Linked DNA regions of Magnetospirillum sp. XM-1. The protein of the gene in region 1 interacts with the protein of each later gene in a pairwise test. Links are inferred from orthologs where the notes say so. Each region holds a gene or a part of one and is shown in the gene's direction. Other genes may lie near its edges. The genes, in order: thrS and rplA.

Region 1 (16,961 bases):
TCAACGATCAGACAGGACTTCATTCCCAAGCTTGCCTCCGATGGAGGGGCGGTCTTGTTCCCTGAGCGGGAGTGCCACCCCTTCGTGGTCCCTTACCCCATGCCTATACTATTCGTTCCGCGTGAAATCCAGCAGCTTGCCGACGTCGAGCACCACGAGCAGCTTATCGTCCAGGCGGTAGATGCCGATGGAGAAATCCCGCCAATGGGGATCCAGCGTCGGCGGATTGCGTTCGAACTTGGCCGCCGGCAGCGACAGAACCTCGCCCACCTGGTCGACCATCAGGGAGTAGAGCTCGCCGCCCATGTCGACGACCACGCTCATGCCCTTCTTGTCCTCGGCCCGCTTCTTCAGGCCGAGGCGGAGCCGGACGTCGATGGCGGTGACGATGCGGCCGCGCAGGTTGAGGCTGCCCGCAACCTCGCGGGGCGCCAGGGGAATGCGGGTGATCTTCTGCGGGCCCAGCACGTCCTGGACGGTCAGCACGGGAATGCCGAACAGCTGACCCTCGATGAACATGGTCACGAAGTCCTGGGTCTCGGGAGCGGCCAGCTCCGTTCCAGGGCGCTTACCAGCGGGGACTAACTGATTCATGCGGCACCTTTAGAGGCTGCGATGGTCGTGGCCAGGGTCTGCAACAGGGCATCGCGGTCGAACTTGGCGATGTAGTCGTTGAAGCCCACCTGACGGCCGCGTTCGAAGTCCTTTTCGGTGGCGTGCGACGACAGGGCGACCATGGGGATGGTGCCCCAGCGACCGTCGGCGCGCACCGCCTGGGCGAATTCGAAGCCGCTCATGCCGGGCATTTCGATGTCGCTGATGATGGCGTCGAACTCGTCGCCGCGCTCGCGGAGCGCCAGGGCCTTGTCGGCGCCGTCCACCGAGATCACCTCGTAGCCGGCGACCGACAGCAGAGGCGTCAGCAGGTTGCGGAAGAACGGCGAGTCGTCCACCAGCAGCACGCGCGGCTGATGGTATTCGTTGCTGCCGAATTCCTTGTCGTTGCGGCCGAACCAGTCGCCGAACGCCTGCGGCAGGTAGTAGCCGGCGTCGATGATGGTGGTGGCCTTGCCGGCGATGACGGCGGTGCCGATGACGCCGGGATTGTCGGCGGACAGTTCCACCTTCAGGGTGTCCTCGACGATGTCGACGATCTCGTCGACCACCAGGCCCATGGTGTGGTCCTTGTCCGAGAACACCAGCACCGGCTGGCGACCCTCGTCGCGGAAATTCATGATGCCGTCGATGGCGATCAGCGGCATCAGGTGGCCACGGTACTGGACCATGGGCTTGCCGTGGCTGTGCTCGATGTCGCCCACCTCGATCTCCTCGAGGCGCGCCACCAGGGCCAGCGGCACCGCCTTGAGGTCGTCGCCGCCGGCGCGGAACACCAGCAGCGAGGTCTTGCGGTCGGCGTGGCTCTCGCGGATGGTCTGGGCCTCGGCGTCGCGGGTGCCGGCGCCCATCATGCCGGATTCGCCGGTGGCGCCGGCGATGCCGTTGGGGTCGAGGATCATGATCACCGAACCGTCGCCCAGGATGGTGTTGCCCGAGAACATGGAGATGTGGCGCAGGATGGGAGCCACCGGCTTGACCACGATTTCCTCGGTGTCGAACACCCGGTCGACGATGATGCCGAAGGTGTAGGTGCCCACCTGGGTGACGACGATGAAGGTTTCCTGCTGCTCTTCCTCGTTCTCGGCCAGCTTGAGCAGGCGCTTGAGCGAGACCAGGGGCAGCAGGCGATCACGCAGGCGCAGAACCGGCGCGTTGTTGATCATCTCGATGCCGTGCTCGGAATTGGCCGTCACGCGCACCAGTTCCAGCACGCTGATCTGCGGGATGGCGAAGCGCTCGACGGCGCATTCGACGATCAGGGCCGAGACGATGGCCAGGGTCAGCGGGATCTTGATGACGAAGCTTGATCCCTTGCCGGGCTGGCTCTTCAACTCGACGGTGCCGCCGATCTTCTCGATGTTGGTGCGCACCACGTCCATGCCGACGCCGCGGCCCGACACGCTGGTGACCTTCTCGGCGGTGGAGAAGCCGGCCTTGAAGATGAACTGGTAGATCTGCTGGGGCGTCAGCGCCTCCAGCTCGGATTCCGACGCCAGGCCGTTCTGGATGGCCTTCTGCTTGATGCGGTCCAGGTTGAGGCCGCGTCCGTCGTCGGAGATCTCGATGATGATGTGGCCGCCCTCGTGGAAGGCGTTCAGGACGATCTTGCCGATTTCCGGCTTGCCGACCTTCTTGCGCTCCTCGGTGCCCTCCAGGCCGTGGTCGGCCGAGTTGCGCACCATGTGGGTCAGCGGGTCTTTGATCAGCTCGAGGACCTGACGGTCCAGCTCGGTCTCGGCGCCGAGCATCTGGAGGTCGATCTTCTTGTTCATTTCGACCGCGAGGTCGCGGACGATGCGCGGCAGCTTGGCCCAGGCGTTGCCGATGGGCTGCATGCGGGTCTTCATCACACCTTCCTGGAGGTCGGTGGTGATGTGGCTCAAGCGCTGCAACGGGGTGGCGAACTCGCTGTCGTCCTTGCCGCGGACCATCTGGAGCAGCTGGTTGCGGGTCAGCACCAACTCGGACACCAGGGTCATCAGGTTTTCCAGCAGTTCCACGTTGACGCGGATGGTCTGGGCGGCGACGGCGGATTCCTTGGCCTCGCCCGCCGGGACCGGCGGCGCGGCGGCGGCGGCCACGGCCGGCGGCTGGGCGGCGGTCGCGGGGACGCTGGCCTTGACCGGCTCGGGCTCGGGTTCCGGCTCGGGCTCGGGCTCCGGCTCGGGGGCCGGCGCGGCGGCGGCGGGCTCGGGCGCGGCGGCCACCGGCTCGAAGGTGGGCATGGGCGGCGACGGCGGCGGCGGCGCGGACGGCGCGCCGACGGACCGGCCCTCGGCCATGGCGTTGAGACGCTCGATCAGGTCGGCGTCGCTGCCCTCGGGCTCGCACTCGTTCTGTTCAAGATGGCCCAGGATCAGCTTGATGCGGTCGATGGACTGCAGGATCAGGGTCACGGCGTCGGGGGTGACCTCCAGCTCGCCGTCACGGAACTTGCCCAGCACGTTCTCGCCGGCGTGGGCCACATGCTCAAGGCGCGGCAGTCCCAGGAAGCCGCAGGTGCCCTTGATGGTGTGGACCAGACGGAAGATGTTGCCCAGAATCTGAGGGTCGTTGGGATTCTGCTCCAGATTCACCAGGGCAACGTCGAGAACGGAAAGACTTTCCGATGTCTCAGTCAGAAATTCACTGAGGAGATCATCCATGATCGACTCCAGTACGGTCCTGTTTCAGCACTCGCGCGCGGCACCAAAACCACCTCTCCCCCTATCCGAACTGGACAGGCCATGCCGACTAATAGCACGGCGAGGAGGTCTTTAGAAGAACCCAGACCAGGGTAAATCCGCTTGCGAAACGATTTTTTCCACGATCCCTGTCAGGCCATGATGGAAATCTCCCCAGGCCTTGGATCCAAACGGATTTTCAGGCCCTTGGCCCTGGCGAGGTGAAGCGCGAACCACGCCTGTGCTCCGCGGGGGCCCGAGGGCGGCGCGCCGTCGACCAGCACCAGCCGGGCTTCGGCCGACAGGCCGAGGCCTTCGCCCACGGCGTCGATCCGCAATCCGGCCGAGCCGTCGCCGCTCTGCCCGCACCGGGCATTGATCCGCCCGCCGCGCGGCAGGGCGTCGCGGGCGATCAGCACCAGATTAAGCAGCAGCCGGGCGGTTTCGCCGTCGATCTCGGGGCGTTCGCTGGCCCAGTCCAGCGCGATGCCGCCGGCCACCGCGCCGCTTAAGTAGGCGCGGACCAGGTCGCCCAGCGCCTTGGGGGCATGGGGCAGGTCGTTGGCCGGCCCCAAGGTGGCGCGCAGGAATTTCAGTCGGGCGGTGGCCGCCCCCATGCTGGCCGAAACCAGACCCAGGGTTTCCGGGTCGCTGCCATCCTCGAGCAATTCCAGGCCGGCCGCCGCCGCGCCCAGCGGGCTGGCCAGATCGTGGCACAGGCGGGCGCAGAGCAGTTCTGACAGCTTGGTATCGGGAAAGTCATTCATGGGAAGGCAGCATCCGGGATTTCACCTACAGTACATAGTCATACTATAGGCACAGTCAATACGTCATAACCGAAGGGTCGCCACCGCTTCCAGATGAGCGGACCAGGGGAACTGGTCGATGGGAGAGATTCCTTCGATGCGCCAGCCGCCATCGCAAAGGGTGCGCAGATCGCGGGCCAGGGTGGCGGGATTGCAGGACACCATGGCGATGGTCGAAGGTCCTCCGGCCGAGGGGCGGGCCAACTCGGCGGCCTGGGCGGCTGCGCCGGCCCGCGGCGGGTCCAGCACCACGGCGCGGAAGGCTTTCAGCTCATGGGCCGCCAGGGGGCGGCGCGCCAGGTCGCGCACCTCGGTGGTGAGCGGCAGTTTCGCGGCCCGGGCGGCGGCGTCCAGCGCCGCCACCGGCCCCTGCTCGCCTTCCACGGCGCGAACCGGTCCGCGCTGGGCCAGCGGCAGGCTGAAGCTGCCGCAGCCGGCATAAAGGTCGGCCACCGGCACGCCCCCCGGGATGGCGGCCAGGATGGCTTCGGCGATGGCCAGCTCGCCGCCGCGGGTCGGCTGCAGGAAGGCGCCGGGGGCGGGTTCGACCGCGATGCCGCCGAACCGCACCAGGGCCGGGCGACGCCGGGCGATGGGCTCGACGAAGCCGCTGCCCGGCCTGCGCCAGTGCAGGCGGGCGAGGTCCAGGGATTCCGCCGCCGCCGCCAGGGCCTCGCGCTCGAACAGGTCGAGGCGGGCGGGCGCTTCCACCAGCACGTCCAGGCCGCCTTCGGTCAGGGTGACGATCATCTCGCCGCCGCCCTCCACGGCGATGCCGGCCAGCATGCGGCGCAGGCCGGGCAGGGCGTCCCCTAAGGCGGGGTCGAGCAGCGGGCAGCGCTCGATGTCGATGACGGTATGGCTGGCCCTGCCGTTGAAGCCCAGCAGGATGCCGCCCTTGGCGCGGGTGAAGGTGAAGTCGGCGCGCCGCCGCGAGGCGGGCGGAATGCGCATCAGCGGCTGCACCGGGGCATCGGCAAGACCCTGGCGGGCCAGTTGGGTGATCAGCAACTCGCGCTTCCACTCGGCGTAAAGGGCGTCGTCCAGATGCTGGAGCGAGCAGCCGCCGCAGCGGCCGTAATGGGCGCAGGGTGGGGCGACGCGGCCGGGGCCGGGCTCGGTGACCTCGATCAGGGCGGCGGTCAGGCCGTCGCCCCGCTTGCCCTCGACCCGGGCCAGCACCTTGTCGCCGGCCACCGTGAAGGGAACGAACACCGTCTCCGCGTCCAGGCGGGCGATGCCGTCGCCGCGCGCTCCCACCTGTTCGATGCTCAGTTCGACGGTGCGCGGGGCGGGGGACGTCCGGCCGGAACGCGGCGGGGCGCGGCGGGGCTTTCTCATTTGGGAGCGCGGCCCAGATCGGCCCGGCCCAGATCGGCCAGGAAGCGGGCGAAGATCTCGGCCACTCCCTTTTCCATGGCGCGGGCGGCGTCCTCGACCCGCTCGGTGGGCGTCGCTACGCGGGTCTCGTAGGTCTGAAGCAGCACGAGGCGCCCGTCGCGGGCGCTGACCACCGCCAGTTCCAGCTCGACGGCGACCTGGGAGGCGCCGGCGACCTGCTCGAAGCGACGCACCTTGCCGCGCAGCACCCAATCGGACAGAACCCGCAATTCCGGCGTCACCACCCGGTCGGCCAGCCCGGACTCGGCCAGATAGTGGGCTAGGCGGTCCTGCAGCAGCATGCCCGGCGGCTCGCTCCAGAAGTCGTATTTGTAATGGGCCAGCGCGCCGTCGCGGGCGAAGGCCAGGGCGCGTTCGGCCACCACGCCGTCGGCGGCCAGCCGGTTGACCTCCAGCACGCCGGGCAGGGCGGGTTTGGCGAAGCGCTGGGCGGGCGCGCCGGGCTCGATGCGGTAGAAAGAATCCGGCGGCGCGGCGGGGCCGGCGCAGGCGGCGAGGAAGAGGGCCGCGAAGGCGGCGGAGATGATTATGCGCATGGTCTTCATTTCCGTCCCGGGCCGTCCTCGCCCCGTTTGTTGCCGCCGATCAGCACGCCGGGATTGTCCCTGATCTGGCGCGAGAACTCGTTCAGGTTCCGGGTGGTGCTGTCCAGGTTGTAGGTGACCGAATCGATGGAGCGCGACACCGCCTGCAGGGTATGGCGCAGGTCCTTCAGGCTCTGGTCGATGTTGTCCTGGTTGCCGGTGACCGACTTGTCCAGGCTGGTCAGCATGGCGTCCACCTTCTTGCGGCTGTCCTGCAGCCCGGCCGACAGCTTGGCGGCGTTGTCCAGAGTCTCCCTGATGCGATCGGCGTTGGCGTCGGTGATCACCTTGCCCGACAGGGTGCCGGTCATCTTCTCCACGTCGGCGGTGATCCTGGGCGTCTTGGCGGCCAGGTCCTGGGCCACCGCCAGCAGGTTGGCCATCAGTTCGGGGGCGTGGCGCTCGAGGATGGTGCCCAGCGATCCCACCTGCTGGTTCAGGCTGAACAGCAGCGGCTTCAGGGCGGTCTGGTTGAGGTCGGTGATCTGGCCGGCCATGTCGTTCATGGCGGCGAAGATGTTGGCGGCGGGGCCCGACGGGATATCCGAGCCGGGGGGCAGCATCTCGGGCGAGACGCCGCCCTTGATGTCCAGCGTCGCCGCCGCCAGCAGGCCCGACGCGGCGACGCGGGCCTGGGAATCCTTGGGGATGCGCCAGTCGTTGGCCACCGAGACCTCCAGGCGGAAGGCGGTGGTGTTGCCCTCGACCAGGGGGGAGATCTTCTCCACCTGCCCCACCGGGAAGCCTTCGTAGGTGACCTTGGTGCCGTACTTGATGCCGGCCACGTTGGCGAGCCGGGTGTAGTACGACTGGGTTGATCCGGTCCGGCCCGTGAGCACGACTACGACCACCACAAGCGACACCAGCATGGCCAGCACGAAGCCGCCCACCATCACGTAGTTGATACGGGAATCCTTCATGGGCGCAGGGTCCGGTCGGTTGGGTGGGCGGGGCCGCCGATCAGGCGGCGCAGATAGGAATCCGCATCGGGCTCGGCTTCCTCGGTGCGGCGGTTCAGCAGGTTCTGGATGCGCGGGTCGGAACTGGCGCGGATGGCGTCGACGGTGTCGAGCGCCAGCACATGGCCCTTGTCCAGCACGCAGATGCGGTCGGCGATCTTGAAGGTGGAATCGAGATCGTGGGTCACCACCACGATGCTCATGCCCATGGCGTCGCGCAGGCGCAGGATCAGGTCGTCGATGGACGACGCCACCACCGGGTCCAGCCCGGCCGAGGGCTCGTCGCAGAACAGCAGTTCGGGGTCCATGACGATGGCGCGTGCCAGGGCGGCGCGCTTGATCATGCCGCCCGACAGCTCGGCGGGCTTCAGGTGCTCGAACCCGGCCAGGCTGACCACCTCGAGCTTGAGCCGGGTCATGATGCCGATGGTGGTCTCGTCCAGCTGGGTGTGCTCGCGCAAGGGCAGCGCGATGTTGTCGCCGACGCTCATGGAGCTGAACAGCGCGCCCGACTGAAACGCCACCCCGGTGCGGGTGCGCAGCCGCTGCAGCGCCACTGGCGACAGCTTGGCGATGTCGTGGCCCAGGATGCGCACCGTGCCGGAGCTGGGCTTCTTCAGCCCCAGCAGGTGGTTGAGCAGCGTGGTCTTGCCCGAGCCCGAGCCGCCCATGATCACCATGATCTCGCCCTTGGCCACGGAAAGCGACACGTCGTGCAGGATCTGGCGGTTGCCGTAATGGGTGGCGAGGTTGGAGACCTCGATGCTGTGGGGGGTGGGACTGCCCATCAGCGTGTCACCATGAAGACGAAGATCATGTCGGTGATGACGATGGCCGAGATGGCGTGGACCACCGAGCGGGTGGTCATGCGTCCCACTCCTTCGGCGCCGCCGGTGACCGAGGCGCCGTTGACCACGCCGACCACGGTGATCAGCACGGCGAAGATGGCGCTTTTGCCTAAGCCGTGCCAGACGTCGTTGAGCCGCACCAGATCGGTCATCTCGTCCACATAGGCGCCGATAGAGCTGCCCAGCTGCGGCGCGATGTAGAGGCCAGCAGCGAACAGCCCGACCAGATCGGACCACAGGGTGAGCGCCGGCAGCATCACCAGCATGGCCAGCAGCGGCGGCACCACCAGGAAGCGCACCGGCGAGATGCCCATGACGGTGAGCGCGTCGATCTCCTGGTTGATGCGCATGGTGCCCAGCCTTGCCGCCAGCGCCGAGCCGGAACGCCCCGCCACCAAGATGCCGGTGATCAGCGGGCCGAACTCGCGCACCACACTCATGGCGACGCCGATGGACACCCGGGATTCGGCTCCGAACAGTCGCAGCGTGTAGATGCCCTGGATGGCCAGCATGATGCCGATGGTGGCCGACAGCACGGTGACGATGGGCAGCGCCCCGATGCCGATCTCCATGGCCTGGGCCACGATGGGGGTGAGGCGGACGGGCTGGCGGCGCTTTCCCCCCATGCCCAGCCAGTAAAGGCATTCGCCCACCAGCGAGGCGCCGAAGCCGAATTCGGCGATTCCGTCCATCGTCCGGCGTCCCAGCCGGTCGAGAAAACCGATGAATCCCCTGGGTTCGGCGTCCGTGCTCACCGGGTCATCCCTCCAAGGCCCCCTCAAGCGTGTCGGCGATGGCGAAGACGCGGTCCAGGCGGGCCAGCTGCAGCACCCGGCGGACCGGGTCGCTGATGGCGGCCAGCACGAAGCGCGTGCCGTTCTTACGCGCCATCTGGTAGGCCTCGACCAGCCCGGCGATGCCGGAGCTGTCGATATATTCCACCGCCGAAAGATCGGCCACCACCAGCGGGCGCTTGTCCAGCATCAGTTCCATCAGCGCCTTGCGCAGCGCGGGCGAGTGGCGCAGGTCCACCTCGCCCGACAGGGCCACGATGGCGGCGGTTCCGATGGCACGATGTTCCAGCTTCATGTCGGGTCGATCCGTTTGACCATTTGCAACAGGTTGCCGATTCCGGGCGGCGGGGCCAGGAAATCGACGTGATCCATGATCGAGCGCATCAGGTGGGTGCCCAATCCCCCCGGCCGCACCTCGTCCAGCGGCCTGGGTTGGATTTTAGCCACATCCACGGCCGGAGCGAAATCCATAAGTCGTATGACCAGTCGATCATTGTCGCGATTCAGGTGAACCACGATGTCGCCATCCGTACCGCGATAGGCGTGGCGGATGATGTTCTGGCAGGCTTCGTCCACCGCCAGGACCACGTCGCCCACCATGGATTCGCCGCAGCCCATGGCGCGGGCCGCGCCGCCCACCGCGGCGCGGATGGAGGACAGCTCGTCGGGACGGGCGGGGTAGCGGCGTTCGAATTCGGCGGTTTCGGATATGGGCGGACGCTCGCGGCGGTCCTCGATCACCACCAGGGTGATGTCGTCCCTGAGCGAGCCGCTGTCGTCGAGCGAGCGCACCACCGAGTCCAGGCGCAGACCGGCCGGCAGGTCGGCAAAACTCTGGAGCAGCGCGCGGGCGCCCTCGTTCTCCAGCATGCCGTCATGGCGCGAGCGGGCCTCGGTCAGCCCGTCGGTGAAGAGGTAGAGGCAGCCGCCGTCCAGATCGACCACGCTTTCCGGGCAGCCGTCGGCGAACAGCTCGACGGCGATGCCCAGCGGCGGCATGTCGCCCTCGATGGGGGTGAAGATGCCGTCCTTCAGCAGCAGCGGCGGCTCGTGCCCGGCGATGGCCAGGGTCACCCGGCCCATGGCCGGATCGAACACGCCGGCGGCCATGGTGACGAACATGCCGGGCATGCGGGTTTCCAGCATCTCGGAATTGATGGCGGCCAGCACGGCGCCTGGGCCCGCCTCGCGCTTGACGAGGCAGCGGAACAGGCTGGCGGTCTTGGCCATCAGCAGCGAGGCCTTCATGCCCTTGCCCGCCACGTCGCCGATGGCAAACGCGATGCGCCCGTCGGCCAGCGGCATGATCTCGTAGAAATCGCCCGACACGCCGCTGGCGGCCAGATTGATGCCGTGGATGGGGGAATCGCCGGGCAATTCGCCGGGCAGCATGGCCCGCTGGATCTCGGCGGCCAGTTCCAGCTCGCGCTTCAGGCTCTGCTGCTCGGCCATGTCGGCCACCAGCCGGGCGTTGATCAGGGCCAGGGCCGAACTGGCGGCCAGCGCCTGCAGCAGCCGCGAATCCGTCTGGGTGAAGGCATCGCCGCTGACCTTGTTGAACAGCTCGATGGCGCCGAGCCGCTGGCCCCGCGCCGACATGGGGGCGCACAGGATGGAGCGGGTCTCGAAGCCGGTGGCGGCGTCGATGGACCGTGCGAAGTCGGGGTCGCGCCTGGTGTCCTTCACCAGTTGCGGCACGCCGAGGTCGATGGTGCGCCCGACGATGCCGGTTCCCGGCGACAGCCTGAGGCCCCTGACGTCCACCGGTCCGATATTGGCGCGGCACACCAACTCGCCCGTGTCCTCGTCGACCAGGAACAGCGAGGCGGCCTCGGCGCCCAGCCGCTTGGCGATGCGCTCCAGGCCCAGGTGCAGCGTGGCCTCGACGTCGTGGGACTGGACGAAATCACCGGTCATCTCGACGATCAGGTCGAGATGGCTGGCGGATTCGGTCTCGGGAAGCGGGCTCGGCATGGCCCTATCATGCCAAGGACTCGGGAAACGGCCAAACGGATAGATGAAGCCGCCGCCTATTCAAAAAAATATGCACGCGGGGCTCGACTTTCCCCGTTCTGCCCGTGTAAAGGGAGGGCGGGACGGGAAGGCCGAGTTGGGGCTGATGATGTTGTTTTCGCGAGGCAAGGGCGGTCCGACGATCGAGCCCGGCGACGTTTTTCACAAGCTTGGTACGTATGGCAGCGATTGGACGGTGGAGCGGGTCTTCGACTACCCCGACATTCCCCGCCATGTCCGCCTGATCGACCGGGGCAGCGGCCGCACCATGACGGTGGCCGCCGACATGCTGCTCGATCCCGACAATTTCGTCAGGCGCAAGGCCTGATCACGGCGGCCGGCAATCCAGGCTGCCGGCCAGGTGCTTTTCGATCAGCGGCGGGTAGTCGTAGACCAGCACGCTGTCGCGCTGAGAGATGGCGACCTCGGTGTCGTTGCCCTTGCGCGTGAAGTCCACCACCAGGAAGGTCTCGGTGCGGAACACCGCCTCCAGCTCGCCCACCAGCTCGGCGCGGCTGCCATTGGCGGTGATGTTGCAGCGGTAATGATAGTTGGGGCCGCGCGCGCACCACGACAGCATGCGCGCCACCTTGGGGCAGGCGTTGGAGGGGCTCACGCTGGTGCGCAGGCTGACCTTGCGGTCGGCGTTGGCGCGCGCTTCCTCGGGGGTGCGGTCCGGTGTGACCAGGGAGCAGCCCCCCAGGGCCAGCGCCGCGGCAAGGATGACAGGCAATCTCATGGAAATTCCGATACAGCCTGACCGAATCCTAGCCGGGATTGCATTGGAACGGAACTAGGGTTTTCACCCTAGGACTCTTGGGTGGCGCCCAGCATGGCCGCCACGACGCTGGTCAGGCGGATCAGATCGCCATCGCGCGACAGCCGGTGGTCGCCGTCCTTGACCAGGATGACCTCCACCTGTTCCGAGGCCAGGCAGTCGGCGAGGCGCAGGGCGGTCTGCCAGGGCACGTCGGCGTCCTTCTGCCCCTGAATCAGCCGGACCGGGCAGTGCAACTGGATCAGGTCGCGCAGCAGCAGGTGATTGCGCCCGTCCTCGATCAGCGAGCGGTGGACGCGCCAGGGATTGTCCGGCTCGTAGCAATTGGGCAGTTCCAGCTCGCCGGTTTCCATCAGGGTGCGGCGCTGCTCGAAGGTGAAGTCCTGCCACATCAGGTCCTCGGTGAAGTCGGGGGCGGCGGCCACGCCCACGATTCCGGCCACCCGGTCGCGCAGCTCCAGCGCGGCGAGCAGGGAGACCCAGCCGCCCAGGCTGGAGCCCACCAGGACCTGCGGCCCCTCGGTCAGGTCCCGGATCACCGCCACCGCGTCGGCCGCCCAGCGCCCGACGGTGCCGAAGAGGACGTCGCCCGAGGATTTGCCATGGCCGTAATAATCGAAGCGAAGGAAGGCGCGGCCTTGGCCGCGGCACATCTCCTCCAGCGCCAGGGCCTTGGTCCCTTCCATGTCGGAATGGTAGCCGTGCAGGAACACCACGCCGGGAGTCTTGCCTTCCAGCCTGCGGTAAGCGATTGTCGCGCCGTCGGGGCGTGTTAGTATCCCGCCGCCCGCCGGGTTTTGCCCGTTTTTCGAGTTCACTGTCATCGCTTTCGGAAAACCCATGGATCACGTTGCCCCCATCGAAGCGCCATCCCCGGCCGTTCGTCAACCGGTCGTGTTGCAGGTGCTGCCCGCCCTGGTGACCGGAGGGGTGGAGCGCGGCACCGTGGACATGGCCGTGGCCCTGGCCGAAGCCGGGTGGACGGCCATCGTCGCCTCCGAGGGCGGCCCCATGGTGCGCGAGCTGACCCGCGCCGGGGCGATTCACATCACCCTGCCGCTGGCCTCGAAGAATCCCCTGACCATCCGTTCCAACGCGCTGAAGCTGGCCGATCTGATTGCCACCCATCAGGTGGACATCGTCCACGCCCGCTCGCGCGCGCCGGCCTGGAGCGCCTGGATCGCCGCCCAGGCCACCGGCGCCCATTACGTCACCACCTTCCACGGCACCTACAATCTCGGCTGGTTCGGGTTGAAGCAGAAGTACAACGCCGTGATGACCAGGGGCGAGCGGGTGATCGCCATCTCGGACTTCATCGCCGAGCATGCGCGCCGCATCTACGGCCTGGAGGCGGACCGGGTCCGCGTGGTCCATCGCGGCATCGACATGACCCGTTTCGACCCCGCCCGCGTCAGCCCCGAGCGCATCATCCAGCTGGCCCAGAAGTGGCGCCTGCCCGACGGCTATCAGGTCATCATGCTGCCCGGCCGCCTGACCCGCTGGAAGGGACAGGCGGTGCTGATCGAGGCCCTGGCCCTCTTGGGCCGCCACGACGTGCGCTGTCTGCTGGTGGGCTCGGACCAGGGCCGCACCGGCTACCGCGAGGAACTGGTGGAGCTGATCAAGCGCCGCGACCTCACCGACGTGGTCCATCTGGCCGACGAGTGCAGCGACATGCCCGCCGCCTACATGCTGACCGACGTGGTGGTGTCGGCCTCCACCGACCCGGAAGCCTTCGGCCGCATCGCCGTCGAGGGCCAGGCCATGGGCCGTCCGGTGATTGCCACCGCCCACGGCGCCACCGACGAGACTGTGCTGCCCGGCCGGACCGGCTGGCTGACCGCGCCGGGCGACGCCGCTGCCTTGGCCCAGGCGCTCGACCGCTTCCTGGCGCTGTCGGCCGAGGAGCGCGACCTGATGGCCAAGGACGCCATGGATTTCGTGCGCTCGAAGTTCTCGAAGGAGAGCATGTGCGCCAGCACGCTCGACGTCTATCGCGAGGTGCTGGGCATGGACCCGGTTCCGATCGCTTCCGGGGAATCGTGAGCGCTTCGCCAAAAATTCTCGTCATCAAACTCGGCGCGCTCGGCGATTTCGTCCAGGCCATGGGGCCCTTCGCCGCCATCCGGGCATATCACCCGTCCGCCCACATCACCCTGCTCACCACCAGACCCTTTGCCGAGCTGGCCGGCGCCTGCCCGTGGTTCGACGAGGTCTGGCTGGACGACAAGCCGCCGCTGTGGCGCCTCGACAAGGTGCTGGCCCTGGCCGGCCGCCTGCGCGGCGGGCATTTCGAGCGGGTCTACGACCTGCAGACCTCGGACCGCTCGTCCTGGTATTTCCGTTTGCTGGGCAAAGGGGTGGAATGGTCGGGCATCGCCAAGGGCTGCTCGCATCCCCATGCCAACCCCCAGCGGGATTTCATGCACACCATCGAGCGCCAGCGCGAGCAACTGGCCATGGCCGGCATCAATAAAGTGCCGCCCCCCGACCTCGCCTGGGCCGAGGCCGTGCCGGGCCGCTTCGACATCCCCGGTCGCTTCGTGCTGCTGGTGCCGGGCGGCGCCCCCCACCGTCCCGCCAAGCGCTGGCCGGTGGAGCGTTTCGCCCGATCGGCCTGCTGGCTGGTGGAACGGGGCTTCACGCCCGTCCTGCTGGGCACGAATAAGGAGCGGGCCGAGATCGAAGTCATCACCGCCGCCTGTCCCCAGGCGGTGGACCTGGGCGGGCGCACCGGACTACCCGACATCATCGCCCTGGCGCGCCGCGCCGAGGCGGCCTTGGGCAACGACACCGGCCCCATGCATCTGATCGCCGCCGGCGGCTGTCCCTCGGTGGTGCTGTTCTCCCACGAGTCCGACCCCAGCCTGTGCGCGCCCAGGGGCAACGTCACCGTGCTGCGCCGCCCGTCGCTGGCCGAGCTGGGCGAAACAGAGGTGGAGGCGGCGCTGGATGGGATGTTGCCCGCGCCTTGACTTAGGTGCGTTTCTCCTTAGACTCCCTCCCCCTGATTTGTTCCCACGCGTGAAAGAGAGTGTCATGGTCGCCATCACCCTGCCCGACGGCAAGGTTCGCCAATTCGATCACCCGGTGACGGGTCTGGACGTGGCAAAGGATATCGGCCCCGGTCTGGCCAAGGCGGCGCTGGCCATCACTATCGACGGCGAGATGAAGGATCTCCTCACGCTGATCGATCGCGACGTGAACCTCTCCATCATCACCGCCAAAAGCGGCCAGGACGCGCTGGAGCTGCTGCGCCACGACGCCGCCCACGTCATGGCCGAGGCGGTGAAGGAGCTGTATCCCGAGACCCAGGTCACCATCGGCCCGTCTATTGAGAACGGCTTCTACTACGACTTCGCCCGCCCCACCCCCTTCACCCCCGACGATCTGGCCAAGATCGAGCAGCGCATGGCCGAGATCGTCGACCGCGACGAGGCCATCACCCGCGAGGAATGGGACCGCGACGCGGCGGTGAAGTTCTTCGAGGATGCCGGCGAGAAGTACAAGGCGGAGATCATCGCCTCGATCCCCGCCGACCAGAAGATCGGCCTTTACCGCCAGGGCAATTTCATCGATCTGTGCCGCGGCCCGCATCTTCCCAGCACCGCCAAGCTGGGCAAGGCCTTCAAGCTGATGAAGCTGGCCGGCGCCTATTGGCGCGGCGATTCCCGCAACGAGATGCTGCAGCGCATCTACGGCACCGCCTGGTTCGACAAGAAGGACCTGGACGGCTATCTCCACATGCTGGAGGAAGCGGAAAAGCGCGACCACCGCCGCCTGGGCCGCGAGATGGAGCTGTTCCACCAGCAGGAAGAGGCCGCCGGTTCGGTGTTCTGGCACAAGAAGGGCTGGACGCTCTACCGGGCCGTCGAGGCCTATATGCGCCGCCGCCTGGAAGCCAACAACTACGAGGAAGTGAAGACCCCGCAGCTGGTGGACTTCTCCCTGTGGGAGGCCTCGGGCCACGCCGACAAGTTCTCCGAGTCCATGTTTACCATCCGGACCCAGGACGAGCGCCATCTGGCGGTCAAGCCCATGAACTGCCCCTGCCACGTGCAGATCTTCCGCCAGGGCATCAAGAGCTACCGCGACCTGCCGCTGCGCATGGCCGAGTTCGGCTCGTGCCACCGCTATGAACCGTCGGGCGCGCTGCACGGCATCATGCGGGTGCGCGCCTTCACCCAGGACGACGCCCACATCTTCTGCACCGAGGACCAGATCACCTCGGAGACCATCGCCTTCTGCCAGCTGCTGAAGGAGGTCTACACCGATTTCGGCTTCACCGACGTGCGGGTCAAGTTCTCGGACCGCCCGGCCAAGCGGGCCGGCTCGGACGAGACCTGGGACAAGGCCGAGGGTGCGCTGCTGGAGGCCTCCAAGGCCGCCGGCCTGGAGACCACGCTCAATCCCGGCGAGGGTGCCTTCTACGGCCCCAAGCTGGAATTCGTGCTGCGTGACGCCATCGGCCGCGACTGGCAGTGCGGCACGCTGCAGGTGGACTTCGTGCTGCCCGAGCGTCTGGACGCGGCTTACGTGGCCGAGGACGGCACCAAGAAGCGCCCGGTCATGCTGCACCGGGCCATCCTGGGCTCGTTCGAGCGCTTCCTCGGCATCCTGATCGAGAATTTCGCCGGGCGCTTCCCCCTGTGGCTGGCTCCCACCCAGGTGGTGGTCGCCACCATCGTGTCGGAAGCCGACGATTTCGCCCGCGAGGTCGAGGCTAGTCTCAAGGCCGCCGGCCTTCGGGTCGAGTTGGACTTGCGCAACGAGAAGATCAACTACAAGGTCCGCGAACATTCGGTGGCCAAGGTGCCGGTGATGCTGGTGGTCGGCAAGCGCGAGGCCGAAAGCCGCCAGGTGGCGATCCGCCGTCTGGGCAGCCAGAACCAAGAAATTGTTGCGCTGGAGCAGGCTATCGCTACACTCGGCGCAGAGGCGACCCCGCCCGCGTGACGGGGCGAACCCCTTGGAACCGACGGCCCGGCCCGCGAAATCCGCACCCGGGCCCGTTGGTGTACTCGAAACGATGGAGATTGTTCTATAGCTAGGCCCCCGATGCAGACGCCGCCCAAGAACGATGGGCCGCGCGTCAACCGCGAGATCGATGTGCGTTCCATCCGCTTGGTGGGCGCCGACGGAGAAATGATCGGAGTCGTGACCCTGCGCGAGGGTCTGCAGATGGCCGAGGATGCCGGTCTCGACTTGGTCGAGGTCTCGCCCAACGCCGAGCCGCCGGTCTGCAAGATTCTGGACTTCGGAAAGTTCAAGTACGAGGACCAGAAGAAGAAGAACGCCGCCCGCAAGAAGCAGAAGGTGATCGAGGTCAAGGAGATCAAGCTCCGCCCGAACATCGACGATCACGATTACGACGTGAAGATGCGGAGCATGCGCAAGTTCCTCGAGGAAGGCGACAAGGTGAAGGTCACCCTGCGTTTCCGCGGCCGCGAACTGGCTCACCAGGACCTGGGCATGAAGGTGCTGGAGAAGGTGCGCG
Region 2 (3,053 bases), 850 kb from region 1 along the record:
AGCAGGTTCTGGTGCCGACCGAGGAAGTGGTCGAGGTGCGCCGTGGCGCCAAGGTGAACGCCGAGCGCAAGTTCTTCCCGGGCTATGTCCTGGTGAAGATGGATCTCACCGACGACACCTGGCACCTGGTCAAGAATACACCCAAGGTCACCGGCTTCCTGGGCGGCAAGGGCCGCCCCGTGCCGATCACCGAGCGGGAAGCCGAGCGCATCATCAAGCAGGTGCAGGAAGGCGTCGAGCGCCCCAAGCCCTCCATCACCTTCGAGGTGGGAGAGCAGGTGCGGGTCTCGGACGGCCCCTTCACCTCGTTCAACGGCCTGGTCGAGGAAGTCGACGAGGAGAAGGCCCGCCTCAAGGTGGCGGTGTCGATCTTCGGTCGCTCCACCCCGGTCGAACTGGAATACTCTCAGGTCGAAAAGATCTGAGGGACGTGACCGGAAGCCGCCCCGCCGGACAGGCGCGGGCGGCACCGGTGCTTTTTGTTTTCCGCATCCGGATGTCCGGACGCGGTTTGGAGGGCGGGAGGCGCGCCAACGCCGTACCGCCAACTCTGGTGACAGAGAGAGGATTGTGACATGGCAAAGAAGATCGTGGGCTACGTTAAGCTCCAAGTCCCGGCCGGCAAGGCGAATCCCTCGCCGCCGATCGGTCCCGCGCTGGGTCAGCGCGGCCTGAACATCATGGAATTCTGCAAGGCCTTCAACGCCCAGACTCAGACTCTGGAGCCCGGCATGCCGATTCCGGTGGTGATCACCGCCTATTCCGACCGTACCTTCACCTTCGTGACCAAGACCCCGCCGGTCAGCTACTTCCTGAAGAAGGCCGCCGCGGTGTCCAAGGGCTCGACCACCCCCGGCAAGGGCGGCACGGTCGGCGAAGTGACCATGGCTCAGATCCGTGAGATCGCCGAGAAGAAGATGGCCGATCTCAACGCCAACGACGTCGAGGCCGCGTCCACGATGATCGTCGGTTCCGCCCGTTCCATGGGCCTCAAGGTGGTGGAGTAAGCACATGGCTCGCGAAGGAAAGCGCCTGAAGTCGGCCTATGCCGATATCGACCGCGACAAGTTCTACAGCCTCGCCGATGCGGTGAAGGCCATCAAGACCCGTGCCGTCGCCAAGTTCGACGAGACCATCGAGATCGCGCTGAACCTCGGCGTCGATCCCCGTCACGCCGACCAGATGGTCCGCGGCGTGGTCGAGCTGCCCCACGGCACCGGCAAGACCGTGCGCGTCGCCGTGTTCGCCAAGGGCGACAAGGCCGAGGAGGCCCGCAAGGCCGGCGCCGACATCGTCGGCGAGCAGGATCTGTTCGAGTCCTGCAATGCCGGCAACATGGATTTCGACCGCGTCATCGCCACTCCCGACCTGATGGGTCTGGTGGGCCGTCTCGGTAAGGTGCTGGGCCCGCGCGGCCTGATGCCCAACCCGAAGCTGGGCACCGTGACCGTCAACGTGGCCGAGGCCGTCCGCGCCGCCAAGGCCGGTCAGGTCCAGTTCCGCGTCGAGAAGGCCGGTATCGTTCACGCCGGCATCGGCAAGGCCTCGTTCTCGGAAGAGAAGCTGGCCGAGAACGTCAAGGCGTTCGTCGATGCCATCAACAAGGCGAAGCCCCAGGGCGCCAAGGGCACCTACCTCAAGAAGGTGTCCATCAGCTCGACCATGGGCCCGGGCGTCAAGCTCGACGTCGCCACCCTGGCCTAAGGCCGGGGGACAAAAGGTTTCCCCGACCCGAGAGGGAAGGGGAGAAGGCGGAAGTTCCCTTTAAGGGGACTTCCAACCTGTCCGAGACCGTAGGTGCCCCGTCAAAGGGGCTTGAAGGGGTTCCCCGCCTGCGCAGACAGAGGTCAAAGAACGCTTCCGGTTCCCTTTTCGGGGGGATCGGCACGGCTTGAAGCTTCTGGGACAGGCCACCGGCCTTGCCGGGTGGTTCGCCACCCGACCAGGCCATGGGCAATGGACCGGAACCAGCCGCCATGATGGCGGGGACGTTTCGGCTCTATGTTTGGAGACGAAAGTGGACCGGACACAAAAGACAGAGTGGGTCGGCTCGCTGCAGGGAACGCTCGGAGACGTCGGGCTGGTGGTCGTCACCCATTATTCGGGTCTGACGGTCGCCGAGATGACTGATCTGCGCGGGAAGATGCGTGCGGCTGGCGCCACCTTCAAGGTGACCAAGAATCGTCTCACCAAGCTCGCCCTTGTGGGTACCGAGTTCGAGTCCATCGCCGACCTGTTCGTCGGGCCGACCGCCATCGCCGTTTCGCGCGATCCGGTCGCCGCCGCCAAGGTCGTCGCCGACTACGCCAAGACGAACGACAAGCTCAAGATCCTCGGTGGATCGCTGGGCCCGAATCGTCTGGACGTGGACGGCGTCAAGGCGCTCGCCACGCTGCCGTCGCTCGACGAACTGCGTGCCAAGCTGCTCGGCATGATTTCGACCCCGGCCACCCGTATCGCCGGCGTTCTTCAGGCGCCCGCAGGCCAGTTGGCCCGCGTCCTGAAGGCCAAGGCGGACAAGGACGCCGCGTGAGATTTTTGAACCAATCCCAAGCTTCAAGCTTTTACTAGGAGTGTTTTAAATGGCTGATCTTGCCAAGCTGGTTGACGACCTGTCCGCCCTGACCGTTCTCGAGGCCGCCGAGCTCTCGAAGATGCTGGAAGAGAAGTGGGGCGTTTCCGCCGCCGCTCCGGTGGCCGTCGCCGCCGTTGCCGCCGGTGCCGCTGCCCCGGCTGCCGAAGAGAAGACCGAGTTCGACGTGATCCTCGCCGACGCCGGCGAGAAGAAGATCAACGTCATCAAGGAAGTCCGCGCCATCACCGGCCTGGGCCTGAAGGAAGCCAAGGATCTGGTCGAGGCCGCTCCGAAGCCCGTCAAGGAAGGCGTGGCCAAGGACGAAGCCGAGAAGATCAAGAAGGTTCTGGAAGAGGCCGGCGCCAAGGTGCAGGTCAAGTAAGAACGCCTTCTGGTGTTTATCCAGGGGCCGGGATGCGGGTTTGCCGTATCCCGGCCTTCTGGCGCTTTACCGATCACCCCGTAAGGGTGGTCAAAA

The links.
Region 2: the proteins of thrS (region 1) and rplA interact in binary tests that used the Escherichia coli proteins (3 or more experiments, as listed by UniProt). The link is inferred for Magnetospirillum sp. XM-1 from one-to-one orthologs.

Annotation. Positions count from the first base shown.
Region 1 is NZ_LN997848.1:1,225,626-1,242,586, forward strand. What follows is about bases 14,019-16,961. They hold thrS (threonine--tRNA ligase), read left to right. Parts: upstream 14,019-14,503; coding sequence 14,504-16,420; downstream 16,421-16,961. Other genes in these bases: XM1_RS05905 (glycosyltransferase family 9 protein), read left to right, coding at 14,019-14,439; infC (translation initiation factor IF-3), read left to right, coding at 16,523-16,961. Outside these bases: XM1_RS05830 (PleD family two-component system response regulator), read right to left, coding at 1-23; XM1_RS05835 (chemotaxis protein CheW), read right to left, coding at 109-594; XM1_RS05840 (chemotaxis protein CheW), read right to left, coding at 591-3,263; XM1_RS05845 (histidine phosphotransferase family protein), read right to left, coding at 3,434-4,048; XM1_RS05850 (class I SAM-dependent RNA methyltransferase), read right to left, coding at 4,112-5,428; XM1_RS05855 (ABC-type transport auxiliary lipoprotein family protein), read right to left, coding at 5,425-6,024; XM1_RS05860 (MlaD family protein), read right to left, coding at 6,030-6,992; XM1_RS05865 (ABC transporter ATP-binding protein), read right to left, coding at 6,989-7,819; XM1_RS05870 (ABC transporter permease), read right to left, coding at 7,819-8,634; XM1_RS05875 (STAS domain-containing protein), read right to left, coding at 8,639-8,968; XM1_RS05880 (SpoIIE family protein phosphatase), read right to left, coding at 8,965-10,647; XM1_RS05885 (hypothetical protein), read left to right, coding at 10,793-11,014; XM1_RS05890 (hypothetical protein), read right to left, coding at 11,015-11,425; XM1_RS05895 (alpha/beta hydrolase), read right to left, coding at 11,494-12,288; XM1_RS05900 (glycosyltransferase family 4 protein), read left to right, coding at 12,305-13,510; more of XM1_RS05905, read left to right, coding at 13,570-14,018. UniProt on the Escherichia coli protein: Catalyzes the attachment of threonine to tRNA(Thr) in a two-step reaction: L-threonine is first activated by ATP to form Thr-AMP and then transferred to the acceptor end of tRNA(Thr). The rate-limiting step is amino acid activation in the presence of tRNA.
Region 2 is NZ_LN997848.1:2,085,092-2,088,144, forward strand. What follows is about bases 1-2,857. They hold rplA (50S ribosomal protein L1), read left to right. Parts: upstream 1-1,011; coding sequence 1,012-1,704; downstream 1,705-2,857. Other genes in these bases: nusG (transcription termination/antitermination protein NusG), read left to right, coding at 1-425; rplK (50S ribosomal protein L11), read left to right, coding at 576-1,007; rplJ (50S ribosomal protein L10), read left to right, coding at 2,018-2,533; rplL (50S ribosomal protein L7/L12), read left to right, coding at 2,583-2,857. In the rest of the region: more of rplL, read left to right, coding at 2,858-2,957. UniProt on the Escherichia coli protein: One of the primary rRNA binding proteins, it binds very close to the 3'-end of the 23S rRNA. Forms part of the L1 stalk. It is often not seen in high-resolution crystal structures, but can be seen in cryo_EM and 3D reconstruction models.